DNA from 3 places in the Sphingomonas sp. P2_B6 genome. Region 2 is predicted to be linked to each of the others. Evidence: riboswitches for the same ligand, from Rfam matches in the RefSeq annotation. Region 2 holds a riboswitch; each other region holds the start of a gene.
What was found. Region 2 has a riboswitch for cobalamin ahead of metE (5-methyltetrahydropteroyltriglutamate--homocysteine S-methyltransferase). Riboswitches for the same ligand answer to the same signal wherever they lie in the genome.

Region 1 (9,423 bases), on a different contig from region 2:
TGGTGAGCCACTCGGCGACACGCAGGCCGACCACCGCCATCGTCTCGCCGCCGGGCGCGCCCGCCCCGGGGTCGGCGATCCATGCGGCAGCAGCCTCGGGATCGGCGGCATTGATCTCGGCAACGCTTTTACCGCTCCAGTCGCCATGATCGATATCGCCGAGCGCCGGATCGATATCGGCGGTCAGACCAAGCGCTTCCGCCGTCTGGCGCGCCGCCGACGCCGGGCTGGTGGCGACATGCCGTGGGGAGGGCCCCGCGATGCGCAGGCCGGTCGCTGCGCGCAGCCCCTCGGTGTCGAGCGGCTCGGCGGGATCGGCGAACCCGCCGACGCGGCTCATGGCGGTGGCGGCATGGCAGAGCAGGGTCAGTCGCGTGGCCAGGCGGGCCTCCCGATATCGTTGACGTTGCGCTCGGTTCCGTCCTAGGGCGATGCCGAAGGACCGAGGAAGAAGCCGGTGGAATTCCGGCACGGTCGCGCCACTGTTATCGGCAGCACCTCCCTGCTGTCGAGAGTCAGACCTTCCTCGCGACATTATCCCCGCGGGACGCGTACATCCCGGTCAAGGAGCTGAACATGCCGGCCACGACTCTCTTCGCCGACGACGTCTTCATCCCCGTCCGGGGCGAGACGGCCATTCCGATCGGCGAGATCCTGCCCTGGGCCGTCTTCGGCACGCTGCTTGCCCTGATCTTCCTTTATTTCGTCAGCACCGAGCAGGGCGCGGTGTCGCTGTTCAGTGGCAAATATGTGCACGAACTCGTCCATGACGGGCGCCATCTGCTCGGCTTTCCCTGCCACTAAGCGCCGAACATGGCGCGTACCCTGTTGATCCGCGGCATGCTGGTGGGCCTGGTCGCTGCCTTGCTGGCGTTCCTGTTCGCCCGTGTCGCCGCGGAGCCACAGGTCGATCTGGCGATCGCATTCGAGGCCGCGCGCGACCATGCGATGGGCGCGATGGACGAGCCCGAGCTGGTCAGCCGCGCGACTCAAAAGGGGTTCGGCCTGATCATCGCCGTGCTGCTCTACGGCGCGGCGATCGGCGGGATCTTCTCGCTGGTGTTCGCCGGACTCTATGGGCGCTGGTCGCGGCTCGGGCCGCGCTCGCTCGCCTTGCTGCTCGCCCTGGCGGGTTTCGTCGCGATCGCCCTGGTGCCGGCCTTGAAATATCCGCCGAACCCGCCCGCGGTCGGCCTGCACGAGACCGTGGCGTTTCGGACGATCACCTATTTCGCGATGATCGCCTTGTCGGTGGTCGCACTGATCGTCGCCGCGAAGCTCGGGCGCGGCCTGACTCGGCGTCTCGGCGCCTTCAATGCGATGCTCTGCGCCGCCGGCTGCTATGTCGGGCTGGTGACCGCGGTGCAGCTCGCCTTGCCCGCGATCAACGAAGTGCCGACGGATTTCCCGGCAGTCGTGTTGTGGAACTTCCGCATCGCGTCGATTGCCATGCAGGCGGTGCTGTGGACGGCGATCGGCATCGGCTTCGGCGCTGCTGCCGAGCATGCGCTGCGTCATGGGGCGAGCCGCCGCGGCTAGCGGCTCGGGCGTTGCGTCGGGGCGATCGTTTCGCACCTGCTAAAACATCTTGCCTCGGTCGGACATGGGCCATATCGCATCCCTTGATCGCGTCGGTACCCCGAAAGGGGTTTAAAATTGGAACGCGGTGAGGGTGGTTCGCCACCTGAATCCGAGGCTGTCCCTGCAACTGTAAGCGGCGAGCGCGATGCATGGCTCCTTTCGAGGGAGCAGCCACTGGGCCGGACGATATGTGCCGCGAGGCTTGGGAAGGCATGCATCAAGCTGTGACCCGTGAGCCAGGAGACCTGCCGGCGTCTGGTCGCTCTTGCCTGGTCCAGGGGATGGCCGAGGCACGGTGAACTCCGTCTGAGCGACGAACGAGCGGCTGGGGCCGCATCGGAGACGTGCGGTGGCCGCCCTTGGCGTCCGGCCGCCGCGCGTACCGACCGTTCGTGTGACGGCACGCCCCCGCCCAACGTCGGACGACGCCTGGGGGGTTGCCAATGAAGAAGATCACCATCGTATCGCAGCTGGCCCTCGCGGCCGTTCTCGCAACATGCGCCGGCACCGCCGCCAGCGCGCGGACCGCGGAGGACCGAGCCGGGAGCCACGCGGTCGACGGTCCCGACCGGCCTGACGGAGACATCGTCGTCACCGGTACGAGCCTCGAAGAGACCCTGCCGCAGGAGCTTGCCCGCTACGGCAGCGACATCGAAACCGTCACCGGGAAGCAGGTTCGCGACCGCGGCGTCGTCGACATCGCCAGCGCGCTGGAGAGCGTCCCTGGCCTGTACATCAAGCCGGGTGCCGGCCCGTTCAGCTATGTCGACCTCTCGCTCCAGGGTTCGCGCACCCAGGACGTGCTGTGGACCGTCGACGGCATCCGCATCAACAACCGCCTCTATGGCGGCACCTCGCCCAACGACACGCTGCCTGCCAGCATGATCGAGCGGATCGAAGTGCTGAAGGGCGGCGAGAGCCTGTTCTACGGCACCCAGGCCGCCGCCGGCGTCATCAACGTCGTGACCCGTGGCTTCACCGACGATTTCAACGGCCAGGTCAATGCCAATGTCGACAGCCGCGGCGGGACCAATGTCGACGGCTATGTCCGGGGCAGTCTCGGCGAGCACAAGTTCGTCGCCTGGGCCTCACGCAACGACGCCGACGGCTATCGCCCGTACAGCGTGATGCAGCCCAGCGCGACCGACCGCGAGCGCGGATATCACCTCTGGTCGGTCGGCGGGAAATACCAGTTCGATGTCACGCCGGACCTGCGCCTCAACGCCGAATATCAGCACACGGAGGCGAATCTCGACAATCTCTCGCCGACCCGGGTCAACAGGAGCCGCAACGACCGCAACGAGGAGATCGCCAGCCTCCGCCTCGATTACACCGGCAGCGACACCGTCCAGTTCTACCTGAAGGGCTATTATCACGACTGGCGCACTGCCTATGTCCAGATCCTCAACCCGATCCCGGCGGGTCCGCCGATCACGGTCTATCCCGACGGCACCTTCTGGGGCTTCCAGGATTATGGCGGCAGTGCAGTGGTGAAGCTGCACCTGCACAAAGGCCTCGAATATCTGGTCGGCTACGACTTCCAGAACTTCAATGGCCGTGACGACGTGCTGCTGATCGGCAAGCTTACCGAGCAGGTCCATGCCGGAATCTTCCAGGTCCGCACCACCGACGAGATCAGCAAGCGCGGGCGGCTCACCGCGGGTGTGCGCTATAACGAGACCGGCGGCGCGAAGAAGACGATCTGGAACGTCAGCGGCCGTTACGACCTGACCGACAGCCTCTATATCGAGGGCAATGGCGGCACCTCCTTCATCCTGCCCGACGCGTCGTCGCTCTACGGCATCGATCCATGCTGCGAGATCGGCAACCCGAACCTCAAGCCCGAGCAAAGCCTCAATCTCAACCTGACAGCCGGCGGCAAGGTCGCGCTGGCGGACGGTGCGCTCAATTGGAAGGTCACCTATTTCCAGCGCCGGATCACCGACCTGATCGACTATGACTATGACAATCCCGCCTTCCCGAACGGGACCTACATCAACGTCGGCGACAAGGTGAACGTGCACGGCGCCGAGATCGTCCTCGACGCGCAGGTGGCGCGCGACTGGCAGGTGATGGCGAGCTACACCTTCAACCGCACCCGGAACGAGGGATCGACGACTCAGCGCGACCGCACGCCTGAGCACTTCGCCAAGGGATCGATCGCCTATGCGCCCCAGGACCTGCCCTTTGGCGCGAATGCTTCGATCAACTGGGTTGGTGATGCCTTCTCGTCGCCCTCGGGTTTTCCGCGCCAGAACTACGGCAATTATGCGGTCGTCGATCTCGGCGCGCATCTCTATGTCGACGGCGCTGCCCGCCGGCACCGCTTCGGCGTTAACATCGAGAATGTCACCGGCCAGGAATATGCGACGCGCGGCTTTGGGTCGGCACCGGCCGATTCCGGCGGGCGCTTCCTCTATTTCAACCGCGGCGTGCCCCGCACGCTGCGGGCCAGCTATGGCCTGAGTTTCTGAGCCATGCTCCGTCCCGTCCTCTTCCTCCATCGTTGGCTGGGCGTCGTCATCGGCGCACTCATGACGCTTTGGTGCCTGTCGGGCTTCGTCATGATGTATGTCGATTATCCCCGGCTGATGCCCGCCGACCAGCTGCGCGGGCTCGCGCCCGTGCAGCTGCCGAACGCCGCGGCGCTCGGACGCATAGACCTGGCGGCGGACACGCCGGTCGCATCGGTGAAGATGGAGATGATGGCGGGGCGGCCGGTGCTGCGCGTGATGCCGGCACTGGACTCGAGCCGCCCGATTCCCCAGATGCGCATGTCGCCGGGCAGCTATGACCTGTCGACCGGCAAGCTGATCGAAACATTGGCGCCGGGCGACATCCGCGCCATCGCCACGACATTCGGGCAGCGCTTCGGCATCGCCGGGATGCCGGACAAGGTGGCGATCACCGGCATCGATCAATGGACCGTCCAGACCTTCCGGCGCAACCAGCCGCTCTACCGCGTCGATTATGCCGATCCCGCCGTCACGACCGTCTATATCGCGGGCAATAGCGGTGAGGCGGTGCAGCGGACGACGCGGTTCCAGCGATTCTGGGGCTGGCTCGGCGCGGTGCCGCACTGGCTCTATCCGACGATCCTTCGCCAGAATGGCGACGCGTGGAATCAGGTCGTCATCTGGACCTCGTTGATCGGCTGCTTCCTGACGATCACCGGCCTGTGGGTGGGCATCTCCCGGCTGCGGCGCCGGCGCGACGGGAGCATCGGCTCGCCCTATCGCGGGTTGTGGTGGTGGCACCATATGTTCGGCCTGTTCTTCGGGCTGCTGACCCTGACCTGGGTGGCCAGCGGGCTCTTCTCGATGAACCCATGGGGTTTCCTCGACAGCATGGCAGGCCTCGCCGAAAGCCAGCGCCTCGCCGGCCCGATGACCTGGGGCGATGTCCGCGGTGCCGCCGGACAGCTTCCGGTCCTGCCGGCGGGCACGGTGAGAGTGCAAGGCGCGCCGCTTGGCGGACGGGTCTTTCTGGTCGCGATCGACCGGGACGGCCGCATCACCCGCTTCGATGTGAGCGGCAGGCCAGCACCGCTCCGGGAAGCGGAGCTGAAGGTTGCGCTGCGCAATGGCCCGCCGGTCGCCTCGCTCGAGAAGCTTGGGCAGGAAGACGCCTATTATTACACCCACAAATTCCCGATGAAGCTGCCGGTCTGGCGCGCGATCCTGTCCGATCCCGAGGCGACCCGGCTCTATATCGACCCGGGCTCCGGGGCGCTGATCCAGGCGATCGACAGCAACGGCCGCGGCTTTCGTTGGCTGCAGAACGGGCTGCACAGCCTCGATTTCCCCGTGCTGCGGACGCGGCCGCTATGGGACCTGGTCGTGCTTCCACTGCTGCTGGCCGTGACCCTTGTCTGCGGGACAGGGACCTGGATGGGCATCCGCAAGCTCGGCAGGGACCTGCGCCGGCTGCGCCTCCGGCTGGGGCGAGGCAGGCGAACGTCTATCGGCGGGGAAGATGTCGCAGGATTCTAACTTGAACCGTATCGGTCGCCATCCGGCCGGGAGGCTCGCACATGCCAGGCGCCTTTAGGCTAAAAGCGTCGACACATACCTTAAGTGGATTCCATAGCTGGACCCTCGATGGAGCCCATGACGATGCTCATCGTCGCGGGCCTCGACACGTTCATCGAGCGCAATCTAGTCGAAGGGATATCCGCGAGGCAGTGCCCGCCGGGCAAGGAGCCGAGACGTCCGATTCGCAGCCGGTTCCGTCTCCATTGGTCGCAGTTTACTGCTCCCAAAAACGGAAGTGCCATTCTGCACCAATATTCGACGGCGCGAGATTCTGTCTCGACAATGGCCCGTAAGCCAGTGAAATCGCTGGTGACCCCTACGAGAATCGAACTCGTGTTTTCGCCGTGAGAGGGCGACGTCCTAACCGCTAGACGAAGGGGCCATACCTTGCGGAGCGGCGCATCTACGGTGAGCGGGGCTCACCGTCAAGATGGCGCACGCCTGTCAGCGCAGAAGCATGTCCGGCGACAGCGTCTTCACATCGGTCTGGCCGGTCAGCGCCATCGCCACCGCCATCTCATGGCGCAGCAGCTCAAGCATCTGCGCCACGCCCGCGCCACCTCTGGCCGCCAGCGCATAGGCCCAGGCACGGCCGAGCAGCACGCCCTTCGCGCCCAGCCCCAGCGCTCGCAGCACATCGACGCCAGAGCGGATGCCGCCGTCCATCAGCACATCGGCACGACCCGCCACGGCATCGACCACGCCCGGCAGCGCCGCGATGGAGGAGGGCGCTCCATCGAGCTGCCGCCCGCCATGGTTGGATACCACGATCGCGGTCGCGCCGATGTCGCAGGCGGTGACCGCATCGGCCGGGTCCATCACGCCCTTGATCACGATCGGCCCGTCCCAATGCTGGCGGATCCAGTCCATGTCCTTCCAGGTGATCGACGGATCGAAATTGCGCGCGACCCAGGCGGTGAACTGGTCGAGCCCGGCACCCTCGGGCATCACCGGGGCGAAATTGCCCAGGGTATGCGGTCCGCCGAACAGGCCGACATCGAACGCCCAATGCGGATGCGTGGCGATCTGGGTGAAGCGCTTGATCCGCGCGCCTAGGCCCTGCTTGCCGGTCAGGCTCGATCGCACGTCGCGGTACCGCGCGCTGTGCACGATCAGGTCGACGGTCAGCACCAGTGTCTCCACGCCGATCGCCTTGGCGCGCGCCAGCATGTCCTTCATGAACTCGCGGTCGCGGATCATGTAGAGCTGGAAGGCGAAGGGCTGGGTGACGCCCGCCGCTACCTCTTCCATGCCGCAACAGGCGGAGGCGGAGAGGATGAAGGGCACGCCCGCCGCCTCCGCCGCGCGCGCCGCCTGCACTTCGCCGCGCCGCGCATACATGCCCGCCAGCCCGACCGGCGCCAGCGCGACGGGCAGCGATGCCGTGCGGCCCAGCAAGGTGGTGGACAGGTCGATCTGCGAGACGTCGGTCATGACCTTCTGGCGCAGCTTCAGCCGCTGCAGGTCCTCGACATTGCTGCGCATGGTCGATTCCGAATAGGAGCCGCCGTCGATATAATCGAACAGGAACAGGGGCAGGCGCGCTTTCGCGAGCAGCCGGAAATCATCGATGCAGGCCGGTGTCACCGTGTCGATCTAGGTCCCGGGCCCGGCCCCCGCAATGTCATTGTTGCGCGGGAGCCGGGCGCATTGCCTACCGGCTGCTCGGGGTCGCGATCGCGCCCGGTCGCGCGTCGAACTTCAGCGTCGCCGCGTCGTCGCGGGCCAGCGTCCGGCCGTTGAAGCGATAGACCTCGATGTCCTTGTCGACCGCGCATTGCAGCAGCACCGTCTTCGCATTGTCGCTGAAGGTCGCGCCCTGGCACCAGGCGCCGGTCTCGGTCTCGGTGATCGGGGTCAGCGCCATGCCCTTCACGCCATAGATTTTCAGCGCACCATGCGGCCAGTAACCCGCCGAACCCGGCGCGCCGCCCGATCCGTTATGCACCACCACCGCAAGATAGCGTCCGTCGCGCGACAGGGTGAGATGCTCGGGCGTGAAGCCCACCTCGACCGCATTGACCTTGCCCGTCGCCAGCTCGACCGCAGTCACCGTGCCGACGCGCGGGCCGCGGGGCGGGGTGGTGCCGGCCGGCGGCGTGTTGCCCTGCAGGTTGGTATTATAGGCATAGCGCCCGTCAGGGCTGAACGAGATGCCGTAAGGCTGAACGCCGGTGGAGATCGGTTCGCCGGCCAGCGTCACGCTGTCGCCCGATACGGCCAGCCGCATCAACTGCCCTGCGCTCTGTGCGACCGCGACGGCGCCCTTGCCGTTGGGCAGGAATGCCACGTCGGTCGGCCGTGCCTTGGCGGGCAGCTGCACCTTGCCCGCGGGCGTCAGGCGCTTGTCCTTGATCGTGAAGATCGAGACCGTGTCGTCGCCCGTGCTGACCACCAGCGCCAGCGTGCCAGCGCGGTTGATCGCGACGCCGCTCGCGCCCGGGCCTGCCTGTACCGTCTGCGCCAGCGCCGGCGCGGTCGGGTCGGCGAGGTCGATCACCGAGACGCCGTCGTTAAGTTCCAGCGTACCGTCCGTCTTCAGGCGCTGCGCGGCGGATACCAGCGCGAAGCCGCCATTGCGCGCGACCGCGACCGCCGCCGGCGGGCCGATCATGCTCGCGGGTGCCGCGACCGTGCCGATCGTCTTGGGCGGATAGCTGCGCAGGTCGATCACCGACACGCTGTCGGCGGTACGGCCGGCATCGCCGGGGCGGAGCTGCTTGCCGTCATTGGCCGACACGGCGAGCTGCGCCGAAAGTGCGCCGGGCACGGCGAGCGCGATGACGGCGGCGGCGAGGCTGATGCTGGTCTTCATGGGCGTCCCTCTCTCATGTCATGAAGCAGGCCGCGCCTCCCGGCGCGGCCTGCCGATGTCGGTATCCGCGCAGATCAGAAGGGGTCGGTGCGCTTGGTATAGGCACGACCCTTGTCGGCGGCAGGCGAATCGCCGCCGGTGCAGATCATCACCCCGTCCTTGATCTGGTCGATCACGTCGCGCTCGCTGCATGCGTTGAGGAAGCGCAGGCCGTTCGCCTTGGTCGCGGCCAGCACGCGCGCGCGCACCGCCAGCATCGATGCCGGATAGCCTTCGAACGCAGCGCCCGGTGCCCGGGGCTTCGGCGCGCCGATCAGGAAGAAGCCGTGATCGCCCGGGCCCCATTCGGCGAAGGCGAGACCAGGCGTACGTACGGTCGATTCGACATTGGCGTCGGCGCGGGGATTCTCGATCTTCACGCCAAAGATGAGCTCGCCGTCCGGATTGAGCGGCCAAGGCTCGGCAAGGCGCATATATTCATTCTGCGACACGCCCCAGACCTGCGATGCCCAGGCTTGGCTGCCATTGCCGCGGAAACCCTGGGCGAGCCCCTGGACGACCGGCGCGAAGGGATAGCGCGACGCTTCGATCATCGTCCTGGCGGCTTCGGGCGACTCGGCGTTGCACAACAGGATGCCGTGCACGCCGGCGGCGAGCGCCTGCTGAATCATCCAGGTGTTGGCGCGCACGGCATCGGGCGTGCCCTGGATCGGCAGGGTGACGATCACGGCTGGGGTGCGGTGTCCGGTGCGGGTCGGCCCGGCATCGACCAGGCCGCGCATGAACTCGTGCAGCTCTTTGAAGTCGAGCGGGCCATGCTCCATCTCATAAGTGATGTAATCGGCCTTGGTCGCCGCCTGCTTCTTGCCCTCTTCGTAACCGCCACCGGAAATCTGGGTGTAATAGACCGGCTGGCCCTTCATCCACATGTCGATGATGCGGTTGACGTGCTTGCCCGTGCGCGTGGTCTTGGTCGGCATCGCCGGCTGCGCA
Region 2 (9,423 bases):
CAGTCGGCGCGGCGCAGCGGTAGCCCTTCGCGCAGGGCCGCCTCGTCGATCTGGATCACCGCCGCGCCGGCCGCCTCCAGGTCGATCACCTCGTCGCGGATCGCCAGCGCGATTTCGCGGCAGCTCTGCGAGCGTGGCTGGTCGTCGCGCACGAACGACCAGTTGAGGCTCGTGACCGGCCCGGTCAGCATGCCCTTCATCGGCTTGCTCGTCAGCGACTGGGCATAACGCCACCACTCGACCGTCATCGGCTTCGGCCGCGCGACATCGCCGTACAGGATCGGCGGCCGCACGCAGCGCGAGCCATAGCTCTGCACCCAGGCGCTGCGGGTGAAAGCGAAGCCGGAAAGCTGCTCGCCGAAATACTGCACCATGTCGTTGCGCTCGAACTCGCCATGCACCAGCACGTCGAGGCCGATCTTCTCCTGCCACTCGACCGTCGCGGCGGTCTCGATGCGCAGGAACTGTTCATAGGCCAGGTCGTCGATCTCGCCCTTGATGTGCGCGGCGCGCGCCTTGCGCACCTCGGGCGTCTGCGGGAAGGAGCCGATCGTCGTGGTCGGGAAGCTCGGCAGGCCGAGCCGCCCCTGTTGCGCCACGCGGCGATCCGCGAAGGGCGAGGTGCGCCGGGTCATGTCGAGATCGACCGCCGCCAGCCGCGCCGCGACCGCGGGATTGTGGATCAGCGGCGAGGCCTTGCGCGACTCGACCGCCGCCCGGGCCAGCGCCAGCGGCTCGGCGACCTTGTCCGCGCCCTGGTTGAGCGCCTGGGCCAGCACCGACAATTCGCCGATCTTCTGCGCCGCGAACGCCAGCCACTGCTTCACCTCCGGGTCGAGCGCGGTCTCGATCGCGAGATCGGCCGGCACGTGCAGCAGCGAGCAGGACGGCGCGAGCACCAGGTTGCGCTCGGCCGCGACGGGCGCAATCCGCTCGATCAACGCATCGAGATCGGCCCGCCAGACGTTCCGCCCGTCGATCACGCCGAGCGACAGCAGCAGGTCGGGCCGGGCACGCTGCCACACCGGCTCGAGCTGCTCCGGCGCACGGACCAGATCGATATGGAGCCCGTGCACCGGCAGGTCGGTCGCCAGTTCCAGATTGTCGCCGAGCGCGCCGAAATAGGTCGCGAGCATCACCTTCGGCCCGTTCACTGACAGGCGCCTGTACGCTTGCTTCAGCGCCGCGCGCTGATCGTCGTCGAGGTCGAGCACCAGGCAGGGTTCGTCGATCTGCACCCAGTCGGCACCGGCGCGCGCGAGCTGCGCCAGCACATCCTCATAGACCGGCAGTACCGCCTCGAGCAGCGACAGCGGGGCGACGTCCTTGCCCTTGGCGAGCGTCAGCCAGGTCACCGGGCCGAACAGCACCGGCCGCGTATGGTATCCGAGTGCCTTGGCCTCGAGGAATTCGTCGACTGCCTTGCTCGACGACAGCGCGAATTGCTGTCCTGCGCTCAGTTCCGGCACCATGTAATGATAGTTGGTGTCGAACCATTTGGTCATTTCCTGCGCGGTGCTGTCCAGCCCATGCGCGCAGCCTTCGTGACCCTTCGCGCTCTGCGCACCACGCGCCATGGCGAAATAAGTGTCGAGGCCGACCCTGCCACCGTTCCAGCCATAGCGCGCCGGCACCGCGCCGAGCATCGCGGAGGTATCGAGCACATGGTCGTAGAGCGAGAAGTCGCCGCTGGGGATGATGTCGGCGCCCAACGCCCTTTGCCGCGCCCAGGCAGCGGCGCGCAAGCCCTGTGCCGCGAGCGACAGAGCGTCGGCATCCGACTTGCCCGACCAGAAGCTTTCGAGCGCGAACTTCAACTCGCGGCGCGGGCCGATACGGGGGAAACCGAGGGTTGCGACTGAGATGGTCATCGTCTTGGCCTTGCGTTGGGCAAGGTGAGGCCGGACGCACGGCAACGAGCACGCGCCCTAATGACAAGCCGGGGCGCGGTGTTGCACGCGGCCTGACCGGGCACCCCGCCGGAGGACGTTATCTGACGAGGCAGGTCTCCTGGCTCGCGGGTCAATGCGACGATCCGGCCTTCCCGGTCCCTTGTCCGGACCAGTGACGCAAAATGGACCGCCGCTCACCGCTCACAGTTGCGGGGGCAGCGCCGGAATAAGCCCAAGGGCCGCACCGGCTTCCCGTCTTAGCTCCGATCGGGCAACCGGGCGAAGAACCTCGACCATCACAGGATAGATGTTACGACCAGCGCGTCAAGCATCATATAAAGAATTCTTTATATGATGCATTCAGTGCCGAGCGGCACATGGACGCGGCCACGCCGAGCCTCCATAAGCTCGCAAAATCAGCCGGAGCCAGAACCCATGTCCTTCTCCCTTTACGATGCCGTCGTACCGTCCAACCTCCAGATCCTGGGCGCGGTCGATGCGCTGGTCGACAAGGCGGCGGCGTTCTGCGCCGAACAGGGCAGGATGGAAGCGGAGCTGATCGACACCCGCCTCGCACCGGACATGCTGCCCTTCGGCTACCAGGTGAAATCCTGCGCCGCCCATTCGGTCGGCGGGATCGAGGGGGTCCGGGCCGGCAGCTTCTCGCCCGACCGGTCGGCCTGGCCGACGGACTTTGCCGGCCTGCACGACACCCTGCAGACGGCGGTCAGCAGCCTGAAGGCGCTTGATCGCGACGCGTTCGATGCCCTGGCGGACTGCGATACGCAGTTCGCCTTCGGGGAAACCATCATGCCCTTCACGGGCGCGAACTTCCTGCTCTCCTTCTCGCAGCCAAACTTCTATTTCCACGCGACGACGGCCTATGCGATCCTGCGCGCGCAAGGCGTGAAGCTGGGCAAACGCGATTTCATGGGAACGCCGCGTATCAAGCGGTAGGGCGTGACGAAGGTCTGGCCTGACCTCGTCGTTATCGGCGTCTCGCGCTTTATGCGTCGAGGTGGCGCAGATCACCGCCGCGCGTCTCGCGCCCGAACCAGGCGACCAGGCCAAGCGCGACCACCGCCGGCGCCATGATGATGACCGCCGCCAGTCCCATGGACGGGATCAGCGCGGCGATGCTCAGCCCTTGCGCGAACAGCCCGCCGGCCTTGGTGCAGGCGGCGACCCATCCGGTCGCCCGCCCGCGCACGCGCAACGGGAAGCTCTCGGCGGTATAGGGCAGCAGGATGGCGAGGATGCCGTTCGACCCGACGATCAGCAGCGCGACAGGCAGCACCGGGCTGCCCGTTCCCGCCAGCTCCAGCCTGAGCACGCCGAGCAACCCGGCCAGCGTCACGCCGATCATGGTGACGAGCGACCATTTGGTGCTCCAGCGGCTGTACATCAGCGCCGCCAGGAACACGGTCGGGAAAGCGATCAGCGAACTTTCCGCCAGCAGCCGGCTCGACACCGCGACTGAATAGCCCTTGGCGACGAGATCGGCCGGCAGCCACAGCAACAGGCCGAAATTGATCAGGCCCCAGGTCAGCGCGGCCACGGTCAGCGCGGTGAGCTTGCCGATCATCCGCCTGCCCGTCAGCGGCCCGTGGTTGACCCCGGTCGTCGCCGGCGGCGGCCCGCGCCGCACGGTTGCCCCGAAACGCCGCATCACCGCTTCGGCTTCCACCTTGCGCCCACGCGCGAGCAGGAACTTGGCCGATTCAGGGATGAGCGCGCCCAGCAGAATGAGGCTGAGCCCGGTCGGCAGGTTTGCCAGCCACAATATGCGCCAGCCGAAGATCGGCTGCAGCACCGCCGAGAGCCCGCTTGCCGCGAAATAGCCCCCGACCGCGCCAAGTCCGCCGACCAGCACCAGGCTCCAGCCGCGATGCCGGTTGGGCATCATCTCGGCAAGCAGGGCATAGGTGACGGGCAACATGCCGCCCGCCGCCGCGCCCATCATGAAACACATGCCGATATTCCAGGCGAGCGACGGCATCGCGCCGCAGATCGAGGTGCCGACGAACATCACCGCCGAGAGCAGGATCGAGGCCTTGCGCCCATAGATATCGGCGATCACGCCCCACACCACCGACCCGACCACGGTGCCCATCAGCGCGAAGAACGGCACCAGCGACACGGTCGATCGCGGCACATGATATTCGCCGATCATGCCGGGCACGGTGAAGCCGAGCGAGGCCGGCTTCATCACATCGATGATCAGCGCGACGACCAGCACGATCATCAGCCGCCAATGCGCCCAGCCGAGCGCGGCATCCTCGGGCGCGGCGATGGTGATGTCCTCGGCCGCCGCGCGCTGTGCCGCGAGATTGCGCGGCAGCAGGCCATAGGCCGCGACGATCACGCCCCCGACGATCAGGAACATGCCGAAGATCATGCCCGAATCCATCGGCATGCCGGCAAGGTGATAGCTCATGTCCTTCGCCATCAGGAACATCGGGATATGGAGCAGCACGCCTGCCGTGACCGCCGCGCAGCCAAGGATGAACGCCCACAGGGCCTGGCGATCGGACAGACTGTTCATACGTGTTGCCATGCGACATCCCCACTTCGCCGCTTGTCGTCGCGGCGCCCCGGGCAATCGATACCGCTATCATCGCGGGCTGGCCATGCCCGACACGACGGGCGTCAGCCCTCGTCGCGCACGCGCTCGTGATGACGGATTACTTCGTCGATGATGAAGCGCAGGAATTTCTCGGAGAAATCGGGATCGAGATCGGCCTGTTTGGCCAGCCCGCGCAGCCGCGTGATCTGCGCATCCTCGCGGCTCGGGTCCGCAGGCGGGAGCCCGGCGGTCGCCTTGTAGCGGCCGACCGCCTGAGTCACCTTGAACCGCTCGGCAAGCAGGAAGACCAGAGCCGCGTCGATATTGTCGATGCTCTGGCGATAGCCGCTGAGCGTTTCGTCGGTCACCTTGCCGTCCTCACCAGTTCGCCCGGCCTTTTGCGGACGTCGCGCACGACGCGCAACCCCGAAAGGCGGGCGTTAACCCCGCAAAGGCTTGCCTTTACCCGGTCATACGGCCACATCGCACGCACCATGAGCGCCACGATCCACCGCCTCGATGCCCAGCGCCAGCCGTCGCTAGAACCGATGGTGCAGCTTGTCGCCGGCGATCTCAATCTCGTCAACGCGGTGATCCTGTCGCGGATGCAGTCCGAGATCCCGCTGATTCCGGAGCTGGCCGGGCATCTCATCGCCGGCGGCGGCAAGCGCATGCGCCCGATGCTGACGCTCGCGAGCGCGCGCCTGCTGGGCTATACCGGCGCGCGGCACCACCGCCTCGCCGCGGCGGTCGAGTTCATCCACACCGCCACCTTGCTGCACGACGATGTGGTCGACGGGTCCGATCTGCGCCGCGGCAAGCGCACCGCCAATCTGATCTGGGGCAATCCGGCGAGCGTCTTGGTCGGCGACTTCCTGTTCAGCCGCTCGTTCGAGCTGATGGTCGAGGACGGCAGCCTCAAGGTGCTGAAGATTCTGTCGGGCGCCAGCGCGATCATCGCCGAGGGAGAAGTCAATCAGCTCACCGCCGCGCGCCGCATCGATATCGGCGAGGAGCGCTATCTCGACATCATCGGCGCGAAGACCGCCGCCCTGTTCGCCGCCGCCTGCCGCATCGCGGCCGTGGTGGCCGAACGGCCCGAGGCCGAGGAAATGGCGCTGGACGCTTATGGCCGCAATCTCGGCATCGCCTTCCAGCTGGTCGACGACGCGATCGACTATGTCTCGGACGCGGGCACGATGGGCAAGGACGCCGGCGACGATTTCCGCGAGGGCAAATCCACCTTGCCCGTCATCCTCGCTTATGCGCGCGGCAGCGCCGAGGACCGCATATTCTGGAAAGCGGCGATCGAGGGGCATCGCTCCAGCGACGAGGATTTCGCGCACGCCGTCTCGCTGATCCGCTCGACGCGCGCGGTCGACGACACGCTCGCCCGGGCGCGCCACTATGGCCAGCGCGCGATCGACGCGATCGGCGGCTTCGCGCCGAGCCAGGCCAAGGCGGCGATGGTCGAAGCGGTCGAATTCGCGGTGGCGCGGGCCTACTGAGACGGCGGATTGCCCACACGCCGTTCGTGTCGAGAGAGACCGGGCTTGTCGAGGGCTCGTATCGAGACGTGGTTGGAGCGCGTGACGCCTGTCCCTCGATACGCCATCTCGACAAGCTGGATGGCACTCGGGACGAACGGCAGCGGGAACCGGCCTGAATCAGTGCCGGTACGTTTCCACCGCGGGCGCGCAGGGCAGCGGATCGCTTTCGCTGCCGATGATCTCCACCTGCAGCGTCGCGTGGCCGATGTCGAAGCGATGCTTCAGCATGTCCTGCGCCTCGCCCAGAAACGCGTCGCCGGGGTGACCATCGGGCATCACCAGATGCGCGGTCAGGACCGTCTCGGTCGTGCTCATCGGCCAGATATGGACGTGATGGACCCGTGCCACGCCCGGCAGGGTGCGCAGCGACATGCGAACCTTGTCGTAATCGATCCCGCGCGGCACCGCGCCGAGCGACATCTCGACCGATTCGCGCAGCAGACCCCAGGTCTGCCAGAAGATCAACGCAGCGATCGCGATGCTGACGATCGGGTCGATCCACAACTCGCCCGTCCACAGGATGGCGAGCCCGGCCAATACCACGCCCGCCGAAACCGCAGCGTCCGCCGCCATGTGCAGGAAGGCGCCGCGGATGTTGATGTCGTTCTTGCTTCCCCGCACGAACAGCAAGGCGGTCGCGACGTTCACCACGATGCCGATCGCGGCGACGATCGCGACGGTGCCGCCCTCGACCGGTGCCGGCGCCGCCATGCGCTGCGCCGCCGCCAGCACGATCGCGCCGAGCGCGACGAGCAGCAACAGTGCGTTGGTCAGCGCGGCGAGGATCGTCGTGCCCTTGAGCCCATAGGTGAAGCGCTTCGTCGCTGCCTTGCGGCCCAGCGCCACCGCGCCCCAGGCGACCGCCAGCCCGAGCACGTCGGACAGATTGTGACCGGCATCTGCGAGCAGCGCGACCGAGTCGGCGACAAAGCCGAACGCTGCCTCGGTGACGACGAAACCCAGATTGAGTGCGATACCGATCGCAAAGGCGCGGTCATGGCCCGAAGCGGGCGCATGGGAATGGCCATGATGCCCATGACCATGACTGTGGCCCTGTCCATGGGAGTGCCCGTGCGAATGGCCGTGATGATGGCTATGATCGGCCACGCGATTCTCCGTCTATTGTCAGGGGCGTACCATCGCTTGCCCGCGATATGCTAGGACATCGAGAATGAGCGACGAGATCGAGACAGTCACCTTGTGGCGCCCTGTCGGGCCGCATGAGCTCGCCCTGATCGAGGAAACGGGTTTCAGCGCTTTTCCTCCGCGCCTGCCCGAACAGCCGATCTTCTATCCGGTGCTGACCGAAGCCTATGCCGTGAAGATCGCGCGCGACTGGAACGTCAAGGCGAGCGGATCGGGCTATGTCACGCGTTTCGAGGTGCGGAAGGACTATCTCGACGCGCATGCCGCGCAGGAAGCGGGCGGTCGCGCGCATCTGGAATATTGGATTCCAGCCGAAGATTTGCCCGCGATCGTCGGTGAGATCGTCGTGACGCAGGAATTCCGCTGACTTCCCTCCCGATCCACGCCGTACTGCCCGACCTGCTCGCCGCGTTGCAGGTCGGGTCGAACGCCGTGCTCGTCGCGCCCCCCGGCGCGGGCAAGACGACGGCGGTGGCGCCTGCGTTGCTCGGCGAGGACTGGTGCACCGGCGAGGTCCTGCTGTTGTCGCCGCGGCGCCTGGCCGCGCGGGCGGCGGGCGAGCGGATGGCGGCGCTGGCGGGCGAGCCGATCGGCAAGACCTTCGGCTACGCCACCCGGATGGATTCGAAACGATCGGTCGAGACGCGCGTTACGGTCGTCACCGAGGGAATCTTCGTCAACCGAATCCAGGCCGATCCCGAACTCGCGGGCGTCTCGGCGGTGCTGTTCGACGAAGTGCATGAGCGCAGCCTCGACAGCGATTTCGGCCTGGCGCTGGCGCTCGACGCGCAAAGCGCGCTCCGACCCGACCTGCGCATCGTCGCCATGTCGGCGACGCTCGACGGCGCACGCTTCTCCGTATTGATGGGCGGCGCGCCGGTGATCGAGAGCGAAGGGCGCAGCCATCCCCTCACGCTCCGCCATATCGGCCGCGCGGCCGAAGCGCGGATCGAGGATTCGGTCGCGGGCGCGATCAGGCTGGCGTTACGCGAGGAGACGGGCGGCATCCTCGCCTTCCTGCCCGGCGTGGCCGAGATCGAGCGCACCGCCGAACGGATCGAGGGACTCGGCGGCGATATCGTCCTGCACCGGCTGCACGGCAGTCTCGACCCAGCCGCCCAGCGTGCCGCGATCGCGCCCGATCCGCAGGGACGGCGCAAGATCGTGCTCGCCACTTCGATCGCCGAGACCAGCCTGACGCTCGACGGCATCTCCGTGGTGGTCGATTCAGGGCTCGCCCGCCGCCCGCGCTACGACCGCGCGGCGGGCATGACGCGACTCGTCACCGAGCGCGCAAGCCAGGCCGCCGTGACTCAGCGCGCCGGCCGCGCCGCGCGGCAGATGCCGGGCGTGGCCTATCGGCTGTGGGAGGAAGCGGCGACCGCCGGCCTGCCGCGCTTCGATCCACCCGAGATATTGGAGGCCGATCTGTCGGCGCTGACGCTCGACTGCGCGCTGTGGGGCGTGGCCGATCCGCGCACCCTCGCCTGGCTCGATCCGCCACCCGCCGCCGCGATCGACGAGGCGCGCAGCCGCCTGACCGTGCTGGAGGCGATCGATCCGGACGGCAGGCCGACGCCGCACGGCAAGGCGATCGCCCGGCTGCCGCTGCCGCCAAGGCTCGGCCACATGCTGGTGCGCGCGGGCGAGATTGGGCTGGCGGCAACCGCCGCTGATGTCGCGGTGCTGCTCGGCGAGCGTGGACTCGGCGGGAACGATGTGGACCTGGAGAGCCGCCTCAGGCGCTGGCGAACGGAACGTGGGCCACGGGCGGAGGGCGGACGCAAACTGGCAAAACGCTGGGCCTCTCTTGCTCCCCTCCCGCTTGCGGGAGGGGATGGGGGTGGGCACCCGACCTCCACGACCGCACCGCTGCCGGATCGCGGTACGGGAGACGAAGTCGCAGTCGCCATCGCCCTCGCCTTCCCCGATCGCATCGCCAAGCGCCGCGACGCCAGCGGCGAGACCTGGGCCTCGGCCGGGGGTCGCGGGTTCAAGCTCGACCCCACCTCCTCGCTCGCCCGCAACGAATGGCTCGCCGTCGCCGAGACCCAGGGCATGGCCTCGGGGGCGCGTATCCTCTCCGCCGCGCCGATCGACCTCGCCACAGTCGAATCGCTGTTCGGCAAGCGCATCGAAACAAGGCGCAGCGTGCGCTTCGATGCGGCGACCGGCGGCGTGCAGGCGCTGCGTGAGCGCCGGCTCGGCGCCATCCGCCTGTCGAGCGGGCCCGACGCCAACGCCGATCCGGAAGAAATCGCCACAGCCC
Region 3 (9,423 bases), on a different contig from region 2:
GCCTCGAACAGGTCGAGGTGAGTCTCGGCCGCCGGAGTGTCGTGCGCGGCGTGAGCGCCGAGCTGCAGCCCGGGACACTCACCGGCATCGTCGGCCCCAATGGTGCCGGCAAGTCGACCCTTGCGCGCGCGATGCTGGCTTTGGTGCCCTATTCCGGCCGGATCCTCGTCGAAGGCACGGACGCCGCATCGATGACGCGCGTCGAGCTCGCCCGACAGCTCGCCTATCTGCCGCAAGGCCAGACCCTGCACTGGCCACTGTCCGTCGAGCGGCTGGTCGGGCTCGGCCGCCTGCCGCATCTCGGTCCCATGTCGCGGATCGGGGCGCAGGACGCCGCCGCGATCGACCGCGCGATGGAACGGGCGGACGTGCTGTATCTGCGCGAGCGGGTCGCCACCGAACTTTCCGGCGGCGAGCGCGCCCGCGTCCTGCTCGCCCGCGCGCTCGCGGTGCAGGCGCCTGCGTTGATCGCGGACGAACCGCTCGCGAGCCTCGATCCCGGCCATCAGATCGATGTGATGGAGTTGCTCCGGGGCGAGGCCCGTGCCGGCGCCCTGGTGATTGCGGTGCTGCACGATCTCACCATGGCGGCGCGCTATTGCGACCGGCTGGTGCTGATCGATGGCGGCACGCTGGTCGGGGATGGCACGCCCGCCGAGGTGCTCACCCCGGCTAATCTCCGACAAGTCTATGGTATCGACGCGCGCGTCGAGCTGAGTGGCGACTGGCCGTCAATTACGACGCTGGGGCGGAGCAGGCCATGAGCGACGCGGCCTTCTACCGCGAGCAGGGATATGCGGCGATACCGCTGTTCGATCCCGCGCTGGTCGAAGCTGCCCAAGCGGACATCGCCGAGCATATCGACCGGGTCTCGCGCGCGCTCTATTTGCCTTTCGAGCAAAGCTGCCCCGATGCACCGCTCGACGAGCGGCTCGACCGGATCTTCGCGACCGACCAGAGCCAGGCCAATCTCCTGCGTATCGCGATCTGCACCGACGCGCATCGCGGGCCCCGGCTTCAGGCAATCGCCAATGATCCGCGCCTGCTCGCCCAGGCCGAGCGGATCAGCGAACGCTCCCTCTCCGGCTCGGTCGTTCGCGTGCGGGCGAGCATTGCGAGCTTTCCCGAGCATCGCCATGCCTGGCATTCCGATGTGGCGCGCGACGACGGCACCTCCTGTGGCAATGTCTGGACCACGGCGTGGATTCCGCTGAGCGACGCCGGACCCGACAATGGCGGACTCGAACTCATTCCCGGCCGCCGCCCGGAACCGCTTGCCCGCCTGACCGACAAGGGCTTCGAGATCCCCGACGAGGCGATCGCCGGCCTGCCCCGGCTCCAGCCCGAATGCCCGGCCGGTACCGTGTTGCTGCTCGACCGCTTCACCCCGCATCGTACCCTTCCCGCGGCCCGCGCGCGCTTCGCGCTGGTCGTCTGGATGAAAGCGGCCTGACCGCGACGCTGCACCGCAGCGATTGCCTTGGCCGTGCGCAATGGGTATGGCGCGCCTTGCGACAGGTTCCCCGGAGACGGGGATTAAAATGGGAACGGGAAGAACCCGGCTGCCCCTGCAACTGTAAGCGGCGAGCCACCGGCCATATGCCATTGGGAGCGATCCCGAGAAGGCGGCCGGACCGGCATAGACCCGCGAGCCAGGAGACCTGCCCGTCGCGGTCGTCCTTCGTGCGGACAGGGTGTTCCGGGCGGACGGGGGTAAACCCGAGCGACGACGATAACGACCGCGCGCGCGCGGCCGATGTCGCTTGCCTGGAACGGCTCGGCATCGGTCGCGCGACCCGCGGCACTGTCGAATAAGGGTTTGCATGTTGAAATTCGTTTTCCGCGTTACCGTCTCCATCGCTGCGCTCGGCGCGGCCTCCACCGCCTATGCCCAGCAAGCGCCGGCGCCCGACGCGGCCGCCGATGCGGACGCCGGCGAGATCGTCGTCACCGCCATGCGCGTCCCGACCCCGGCGGATCAGGTCGCCGCTTCGGTGACCGTGCTCGACAAGGCCGCGATCGACCGCAGCCAGGATATCGGCGTCAGCGAGTTGCTGCTGCGCACGCCTGGGGTGAGCATCTCGCGCAACGGCGGCTATGGCACCTCGACCTCGGTGCGCATCCGCGGCGCCGAGACCGACCAAACCGTGGTGGTGATCGACGGCGTCAAGCTCAACGACCCGTCCTCGACTGGCGGCGGCTATAATTTCGCCAATCTGCTGGTCGGCGACGCCTCGCGAATCGAAGTGCTGCGCGGCCCGCAGTCGATCCTGTGGGGCAGCCAGGCGATCGGCGGCGTGGTCAATGTCGTGACCGCGAGGCCGGAGAAGGCGCTGGAGGGAAGCTTCGATATCGAGACGGGTTCGCGCGAGACGGTCAGCGCGCGTGCCGCGATCGGCGGCAAGACCGGACCCGTTACCTGGCGGCTCGGCGGCCAGACCTTCACCACGGGTGGCATCTCCGCCATCGCTCCGGCGTTCGGTGGCAAGGAAGCGGACGGCTATACCAACCAAAACGTGTCGGCACGCGTAGAGGTCGCCGTGGCAAGCAACATCAGCCTCGATCTGCGTTCCTATTATTCGAGCGGCCGCACCGACATCGACGCAACGACCGGCGATACGCCCGAATATTCGCGCAACAAGGAATTCGTCGGCTATGCCGGCGCCAATATCGACCTGCTCGGTGGCCGGTTCCGCAACCGCTTCGGCTATGGCTACACCAACACCGATCGCGAAAACTACAATCCGAGTCGGGCGCGACCGCAGACCTTCGATGCTGCCGGCCGCAACGAGCGCCTCGAATATCAGGGCACCTTCGCGATCGCCAAGGGCTGGACCTTGCTCGCCGGTGCCGAGAATGAGCGCTCGCGTTTCCGCAGCGTGTCGCCGCCCGCATCGCTGGCCACGCCCGTGCCGGCGCCGGTAATCGGCAAGGCCGAGATCACCAGCTTCTATGCACAATTGAGCGCGCAGCCGTTCAAGGGGCTGACGCTGACCGGCGGTGTGCGCAACGATGATCACAGCCGCTTCGGCGGCAAGACGCTGTTCCAGGCCGGCGGCGTGCTCAACCTGGAGACCGGCACGACACTGCGCGCGAGCTATGGCGAAGGCTTCAAGGCGCCGACGCTCTATCAACTCTTCTCCGAGTTCGGGAACAGGACGCTCAACCCGGAACAGGCCCATGGCTGGGAGGCGAGTGTCGAGCAGCATCTGTTCGGCCGCCATGTCAGCTTCGGCGGGACCTATTTCGAGCGCAAGACCAGCGACCAGATCATCTTCAACAGCTGCACCGCCACGTCGACCCTGCCTTTGTGCTTCCAGCCCGGCTCGACGACCCGCCGCTCGGGCTATTACCAGAACGTCTCGCGCGCCGAGGCACACGGAATCGAGGCGCAGGCGGCAGCCAGCTTCGGCGCCTTCACAATCGACGGCAATTACAGCTGGACCGTGGCCGAGGACCGCTCGCCGGGCACCGCCACTTTCGGCAAATGGCTGCCGCGCCGGCCGCGCGACACCGCCAACGGCTCAGTCAGCTATCGCTTCCCGTTCGGCCTCACGACCGGCGCCGCGGTCCGCTGGTCGGGCAAGAGCTACGACAACGCGTCGAACGCGCAGGTGCTCGATCCCTACACGCTGGTCGATCTGCGCGCCGAATTCGAGGTCACGCCGCGGTTCAAGCTGTTCGCGCGCGCCGAGAATGTGTTCGACGAGCAATATATGACTACCTATCGCTACGGCACGCTCGGCCGCAGCATCTATGCCGGCATTCGGGGGAGGTTCTGATGACCAATGCGATTTCGGCCCGCAACGCCTCGACGCTCTGGATCGTGCTGCTGACCGTAGCGAGCACCGCGACCACGCTGGTGCTCGCCTGCGCAACGCCCTTTCCCGCGCTCGCGGCGCTCGCCGCAGTGCACATGCGCCAACGCGACGGCGTCGCCCTGATGCTGCTCGCCTGGCTCGCCAGCCAGGTCGTCGGCTTCACGCTGCTCCACTATCCGCATGATCCCAGGACGCTTGCCTGGGCTGCCGCGCTCGCCACCGCCGCCGTCGCGTCGGCGCTGGGCGCTTATGCGGCACTGCGGGCGGTCGAACGCGCGCCCGTGCTCGCTCGCCTGGCGGTCGCCTATGCCGCGGCATTCCTCTCCTTCAAGGCGGCCGTGCTGGTCTGGTCCTTCATCCTCGGCGGCGTCGCCACCACCCTCAATCCGGGCATCCTGCTCAACCAGCTGCTGCGCAACGGCGCGATCCTGGTCGGGCTCTACCTGCTCTATCGGGTGCTGGTTGCGCTCGGCGTGCCTGCACCGCGGCGCGGGGCGGCTGTCGCATGACCGTGAAGCAGGAGCGTGAGCGATGCTGACCCGTGTCGAGGACGGGCCGGCGGTCGTCGCCTGCAACACCTGCAGGCATTCGACCGAAGCGCGCGAGGATGCCGAGGGCGTGCGCGGCGGCCAGAAGCTGGTCGCGGCGCTCCGCGCGGTGAAGGAAGGCGATCCTCGTTATGCCGGTGTCGCGGTGCAGGAGATGCCGTGCCTGTTCGCATGCCAGGACTTCTGTACCGTCCATCTGCGCGCACCCAGCAAGGTCGGCTATGTGCTCGGCCGCTTCACGCCTGACGAGGTCGCGGCGCGCGCGATCCTCGACTATGCCGTCGAATATGCCGCGAGCGAGCATGGCCGTGTGCCGTTCAAGAATTGGCCACAGGGCGTGAAGGGCCATTTCATCACCCGCACCCCGCCTCCGGGATTCGTTGCCGAATGACCCCATTTCCCTCTCCTGCCGCCTTCCGCGCCGCGCTCGCCGCCCTCTCCTCGCCCGACGAGAATGCTATCGCAGCGGCTCGTGCCCGACAGGCCGAGCTGACCAAGCCCGCGGGTTCGCTCGGCCGGCTCGAAGAGCTCGCGGTCTTTGTCGCGGGCTGGCACGGCAATTCCCGCCCGCGGATCGATCGAGCGCGCGCCGCAATCTTCGCCGGCAATCACGGGGTGACGGTGCACGGGGTCAGCGCTTTTCCCCCAAGCGTCACCGCACAGATGGTCGCGAATTTCCAGACCGGTGGCGCTGCGATCAACGCGCTCTCCCAGGCCTCGGGGCTCGAACTCCAGGTAACCGGGCTCGACCTCGACACGCCGACTGCGGATTTCACGGTCGCGCCGGCAATGACCGAGGCAGAATGCCTCGCGGCGCTGAATGTCGGCGCCGTGAATGTCGCCGAAGATCTCGATCTGCTCACGGTCGGTGAGATGGGTATCGGCAACTCGACCGCCGCCGCGGCGCTCAGCGCGCGCAGCTTCGGCGGTGCCGTCGCCGACTGGGTCGGCCCGGGTACGGGGGTCGATGCCGAAGGCATCGCCCGCAAGATCCGCATTGTCGAAGCTGCCCTCGCCTTTCACGCCGACGCGCCAGGCGATGCGTTCGAGACGCTGCGCCGGGTCGGTGGGCGCGAGATCGTCGCGATCGCGGGTGCCGTGCTGCGCGCCCGCCAACTCAGCGTCCCGGTGGTGCTCGACGGCTTCATCAGCAGTTCCGCGATCGCGCCGCTTGCAGCTGACAACCGGGCGATCACCGCGCATTGCATCGCCGGCCATTGCTCGGCCGAGCCCGGCCATGCCCGGTTGCTGGCGACGCTCGGGCTCGACCCGATCTTGTCGCTCGGCATGCGGCTCGGCGAAGGAAGCGGCGCAGCAGTCGCCGTCAGCGTGATCCGTGCCGCGCTCGCCGCGCACGACCAGATGGCGACCTTCGCCGAAGCCCAGGTCTCCGCCTCGCTGTGAATCCCTTCGCGCTCCATCTGCTGCGCCATGGCGCCCCGGCCCAGCCGGGCAGGCTGATGGGACGCACGGACGAAGCATCGACACCCGAGGGCATCGCCGCGTGCGTCGATCAGGCGAGTGACCTGGGCCTGGAACGTCTGGTAACCTCCGACCTTCAGCGCGCGCACTGTGCCGCCAATGCGATCGCGCGCATAAGCGGGGTTGCAGCCGCGATCGATCCGCGCTGGCGCGAGCTTGATTTCGGCGACTGGGACGGCAAGGCGGCGATCGACGTCGATGCCGCCGCACTCGGCCGCTTCTGGGAAGACCCCGACGCCAATCCCCCGCCCGGCGGCGAGCGCTGGTCGGCCCTGGTCGCGCGGGTCGGGGGGGCCCTTGGCGCGCTGGAGCCGGCCACCACTCTCGTGGTGACGCATGGCGGCGCGATCCGCGCGGCGCTGCACCTGTTGTGCGGCTTCGAACAGCGCCAGCTCTGGGCGTTCGACCTTCCGTATAACGTGCTCGTCTCGCTCCGGGTGTGGCCGGGCGAACAGCCGAGCGCACAGATAGTGGGGGTCTACCCGTGAAGGGGCTGATCATCGCGATCCAGTTCCTGACGCGTCTGCCAACGCCGCGCCTCTCGGTCAGCAGCGAAGAGTTCGCTGCGTCGATGCGCTGGTTCCCGGCGGTCGGCCTCCTCGTCGGCGTCATCGTCGCCGGCGGTGCCCGGGCCGGCGCACGCGTCGATCCCTGGACGGGTGCGCTGCTCGGGCTCGCGCTGTGGGTCTTCGTTACCGGCGCGCTGCATCTCGACGGCCTCGGCGACGTCACCGATGCCTGCGGAGCGGCGCACAAGGACCGCGAGCGCGTCCTCGCCGTGCTCGCCGATCCGCGTCTCGGCAGCTTTGGTGCCGTGGCGATCGGCGTCCAGCTCCTCGCCAAGCTGGTGCTGTTGCACGGGCTGGTCGATCTCGGCGCCTGGCCGGCAATTGCGCTGGTGCCGTTCGCAGCGCGGATCGGCCCGCTGCTCTGGTCGCGCTGGCTGCCCGATCTTCATTCCGGCCTCGCCTCGCGCTTCCGCAATGTGGTTCGGCCGATCGACTTCGCGATCTGGGGCCTGCTCCTGCTGGTCGCAGCCTGGGCCTCCCCGAGTCTGGTAGCGACGCCGCTGCTCCTGTTCGGCTGGGGCGCCTGGATCCGCGCCAGACTCGGCGGAATTTCGGGCGACGGCCATGGCGCGGGGATCGAGATCACCGAAAGCAGCTTGCTGCTCGCCGCCCTCATCCTGGCGAAGCTCCTATGAGTATGAGCTGGACCTGGCATGGCGGCGGACTCGAAGCGGCGCGGCGGCATTTCGGCGGGAGCGACTGGCTCGACCTTTCTACGGGCATCAACCCGCGTCCCTGGCCTGTCGTGAATGCGCCTGCGATCGACTGGCAGCGCCTCCCCGAGGCCCATGCGCTCGCCGAGCTCGAAGCCGCCGCGGCGGCCAGCTTCGGCCTCGATCCGCGCCATGTCTGCGCGGTGCCGGGCACCGAGGTTGGCCTTCGCCTCGCCGGTAGCCTGATCGGCGGCCCGGCCCGCTCTCTCGGACCGACCTACCGCACGCATGGTGAGATGATCGCCGGCACGCCGATCGCGCTCGATGATCTAGATGCCCATGACGGGACGCTCATCCTGGCCAATCCCAACAACCCTGATGGCCGCGTGCTCGCGCCCGACCGCCTGGTCGAACTGTCCGACCACCGCGCGGACGCCGCATGGTTGCTGCTCGATGAAGCCTTTGCCGATGTCGATCCGGCGCTCAGCATCGCCGGTGCGATCACCGACGCACGCCGGCTCGTCATCTTCCGTTCCTTCGGCAAGTTCTTCGGCCTTGCCGGGGTGCGGCTCGGTTTCGTGCTCGGGCCTGCCGGGCTCATCGCGAAAGTCCGCAGCTCGCTGGGCGCCTGGCCGGTATCCGCCGCGGCAATCACGATCGGCACCGCCGCCTATCGCGACGCGGCGTGGATTGCCGAGACCCGTACCCAGCTGAAACAGGATGCCGCCGCGCTCGACGCGGTGCTCGCCAGGGCCGGGTACGAGACTATCGGCGCCTGTCCGCTGTTCCGCCTCATCAACGCTGCGGACGGCATGCAGCTGTTCGAGCAGCTCGCCTGCCACGCTATCCTTACCCGCCCTTTCGCCGACCAGCCGCAATGGCTGCGCATCGGCCTCCCGACGACCGACGACGCACTGGCGCGGCTGGAAGTGGCGCTCGGCCGTGGCTGAACCGGTGACGCTCGCTGCGCTGGCACTGGATGCGGCGATTGGGTGGCCGGGCGCACTCTATGCCCGTATCGGCCACCCGGTCGGCTTCTTCGCCTGGCTGATCCAGGCCTGCGAGAGACGCTGGAACCGGGATGAACGCAGCTTCGAGATCCGACGCCTGCTTGGCATTGCGACCGTCCTGCTCCTGATCGTCCCGATTGGCGGAGCGTCCTGGATCGCTCAGCACCTGCTGCTGAGCCATCTCGGCGCCTGGGGCTGGCTTGCGGTGGCCCTGCTCGCCTGGCCCGCTTTGGCCCAACGCAGCCTGTTCGACCATGTCCGTCCGGTCGCCGCAGCGCTTTCCGCAGGCGACATGCCCCGCGCCCGCCAGGCCGTCGGCAGGATCGTCGGCCGCGACACCGCGGCCCTGGACGAGACCGGCGTGGCCCGCGCCGCGATCGAAAGCCTCGCCGAGAGCTTCTGCGACGGGGTTACCGCGCCCTTTTTCTGGCTGCTGCTGTTCGGCCTGCCCGGCGTCTGGGTCTACAAGGCGATCAACACCGCCGACTCGATGATCGGGCACCGCGAGGAACGCTGGCGCGCGTTCGGCTGGGCGGCGGCACGCACCGACGATCTGCTCAACCTGATCCCCGCCCGTCTCTCAGGCGTGCTGCTCTGCATCGCCGGTGCCGGCGGCTGGCGGACGCTGTGGCGCGATTCCGCCCAGCACGCCTCGCCCAATGCCGGTTGGCCCGAAGCGGCGATGGCCGGCGCGCTGGGGCTGCGCCTCGCAGGCCCGATCGCCTATGACGGCGTGATGCACGACAAGCCCTGGATCGGCGACGGACGCGTTGACGCGAACACGCGCGACATCACCCGCGCGCTCGCAATCTATGGGCGGGCGTGCCTCCTTCTCTGGCTGATCGCGGGAGGCGTCGCATGGGCGCTCTGATGCTCCAGGGCACCGGCTCGGACGTCGGCAAGTCAGTGCTGGTCGCGGGCCTCTGCCGCGCCTTCGCCAATCGCGGGCTCAGCGTCCGTCCGTTCAAGCCCCAGAACATGTCGAACAATGCGGCGGTGACGGCCGACGGCGGCGAGATTGGCCGCGCGCAGGCACTGCAGGCCATCGCCTGCCGGGTCGAGCCGCACACCGACATGAATCCGGTGCTGCTCAAGCCCCAGGCCGACCGCACCTCGCAGCTCATCGTCCACGGCCAGGTTCGTGGGGTCCTGCGCGCCGGCAACTTCCGCGAAGCGCGCGGGCAATTGCTCGGCGAAGTGCTGGCGAGCTACCGGCGCCTCAGCGAAGCATGCGACGTCATTGTCGTGGAAGGCGCCGGTTCCCCTGCCGAGATCAACCTGCGCGCCGGCGATATCGCCAATATGGGCTTCGCCCGCGCCGCCAACGTGCCGGTGGTACT

Region 1: another riboswitch for cobalamin. It lies ahead of AC1DX5_RS14345 (TonB-dependent receptor plug domain-containing protein); the one in region 2 lies ahead of metE (5-methyltetrahydropteroyltriglutamate--homocysteine S-methyltransferase).
Region 3: another riboswitch for cobalamin. It lies ahead of AC1DX5_RS14405 (TonB-dependent receptor plug domain-containing protein); the one in region 2 lies ahead of metE (5-methyltetrahydropteroyltriglutamate--homocysteine S-methyltransferase).

The regions. Positions count from the first base shown of each region.
Region 1 covers NZ_JBFUDK010000009.1:93,355-102,777, reverse strand. The annotation lists gene AC1DX5_RS14360 (histidine phosphatase family protein) at 1-364, opposite strand, end outside; cobalamin riboswitch at 397-557, shown strand; gene AC1DX5_RS14355 (CbtB domain-containing protein) at 577-804, shown strand; gene AC1DX5_RS14350 (CbtA family protein) at 814-1,539, shown strand; cobalamin riboswitch at 1,616-1,848, shown strand; gene AC1DX5_RS14345 (TonB-dependent receptor plug domain-containing protein) at 2,025-4,055, shown strand; gene AC1DX5_RS14340 (PepSY domain-containing protein) at 4,059-5,573, shown strand; tRNA gene AC1DX5_RS14335 (tRNA-Glu) at 5,923-5,997, opposite strand; gene AC1DX5_RS14330 (L-lactate dehydrogenase) at 6,060-7,202, opposite strand; gene AC1DX5_RS14325 (lactonase family protein) at 7,270-8,430, opposite strand; gene AC1DX5_RS14320 (hypothetical protein) at 8,505-9,423, opposite strand, start outside.
Region 2 covers NZ_JBFUDK010000027.1:11,657-21,079, forward strand. The annotation lists gene metE (5-methyltetrahydropteroyltriglutamate--homocysteine S-methyltransferase) at 1-1,871, opposite strand, end outside; cobalamin riboswitch at 1,984-2,199, opposite strand; gene AC1DX5_RS23490 (DUF1993 domain-containing protein) at 2,328-2,849, shown strand; gene AC1DX5_RS23495 (MFS transporter) at 2,899-4,449, opposite strand; gene AC1DX5_RS23500 (chorismate mutase) at 4,542-4,826, opposite strand; gene AC1DX5_RS23505 (polyprenyl synthetase family protein) at 4,953-5,966, shown strand; gene AC1DX5_RS23510 (cation diffusion facilitator family transporter) at 6,126-7,115, opposite strand; gene AC1DX5_RS23515 (hypothetical protein) at 7,180-7,521, shown strand; gene hrpB (ATP-dependent helicase HrpB) at 7,518-9,423, shown strand, end outside.
Region 3 covers NZ_JBFUDK010000009.1:111,456-120,878, forward strand. The annotation lists gene AC1DX5_RS14395 (ABC transporter ATP-binding protein) at 1-764, shown strand, start outside; gene AC1DX5_RS14400 (phytanoyl-CoA dioxygenase family protein) at 761-1,453, shown strand; cobalamin riboswitch at 1,500-1,683, shown strand; gene AC1DX5_RS14405 (TonB-dependent receptor plug domain-containing protein) at 1,824-3,782, shown strand; gene AC1DX5_RS14410 (hypothetical protein) at 3,782-4,330, shown strand; gene AC1DX5_RS14415 (DUF1636 domain-containing protein) at 4,353-4,760, shown strand; gene cobT (nicotinate-nucleotide--dimethylbenzimidazole phosphoribosyltransferase) at 4,757-5,773, shown strand; gene AC1DX5_RS14425 (histidine phosphatase family protein) at 5,770-6,339, shown strand; gene AC1DX5_RS14430 (adenosylcobinamide-GDP ribazoletransferase) at 6,336-7,055, shown strand; gene AC1DX5_RS14435 (aminotransferase class I/II-fold pyridoxal phosphate-dependent enzyme) at 7,052-8,023, shown strand; gene cbiB (adenosylcobinamide-phosphate synthase CbiB) at 8,016-8,954, shown strand; gene AC1DX5_RS14445 (cobyric acid synthase) at 8,942-9,423, shown strand, end outside.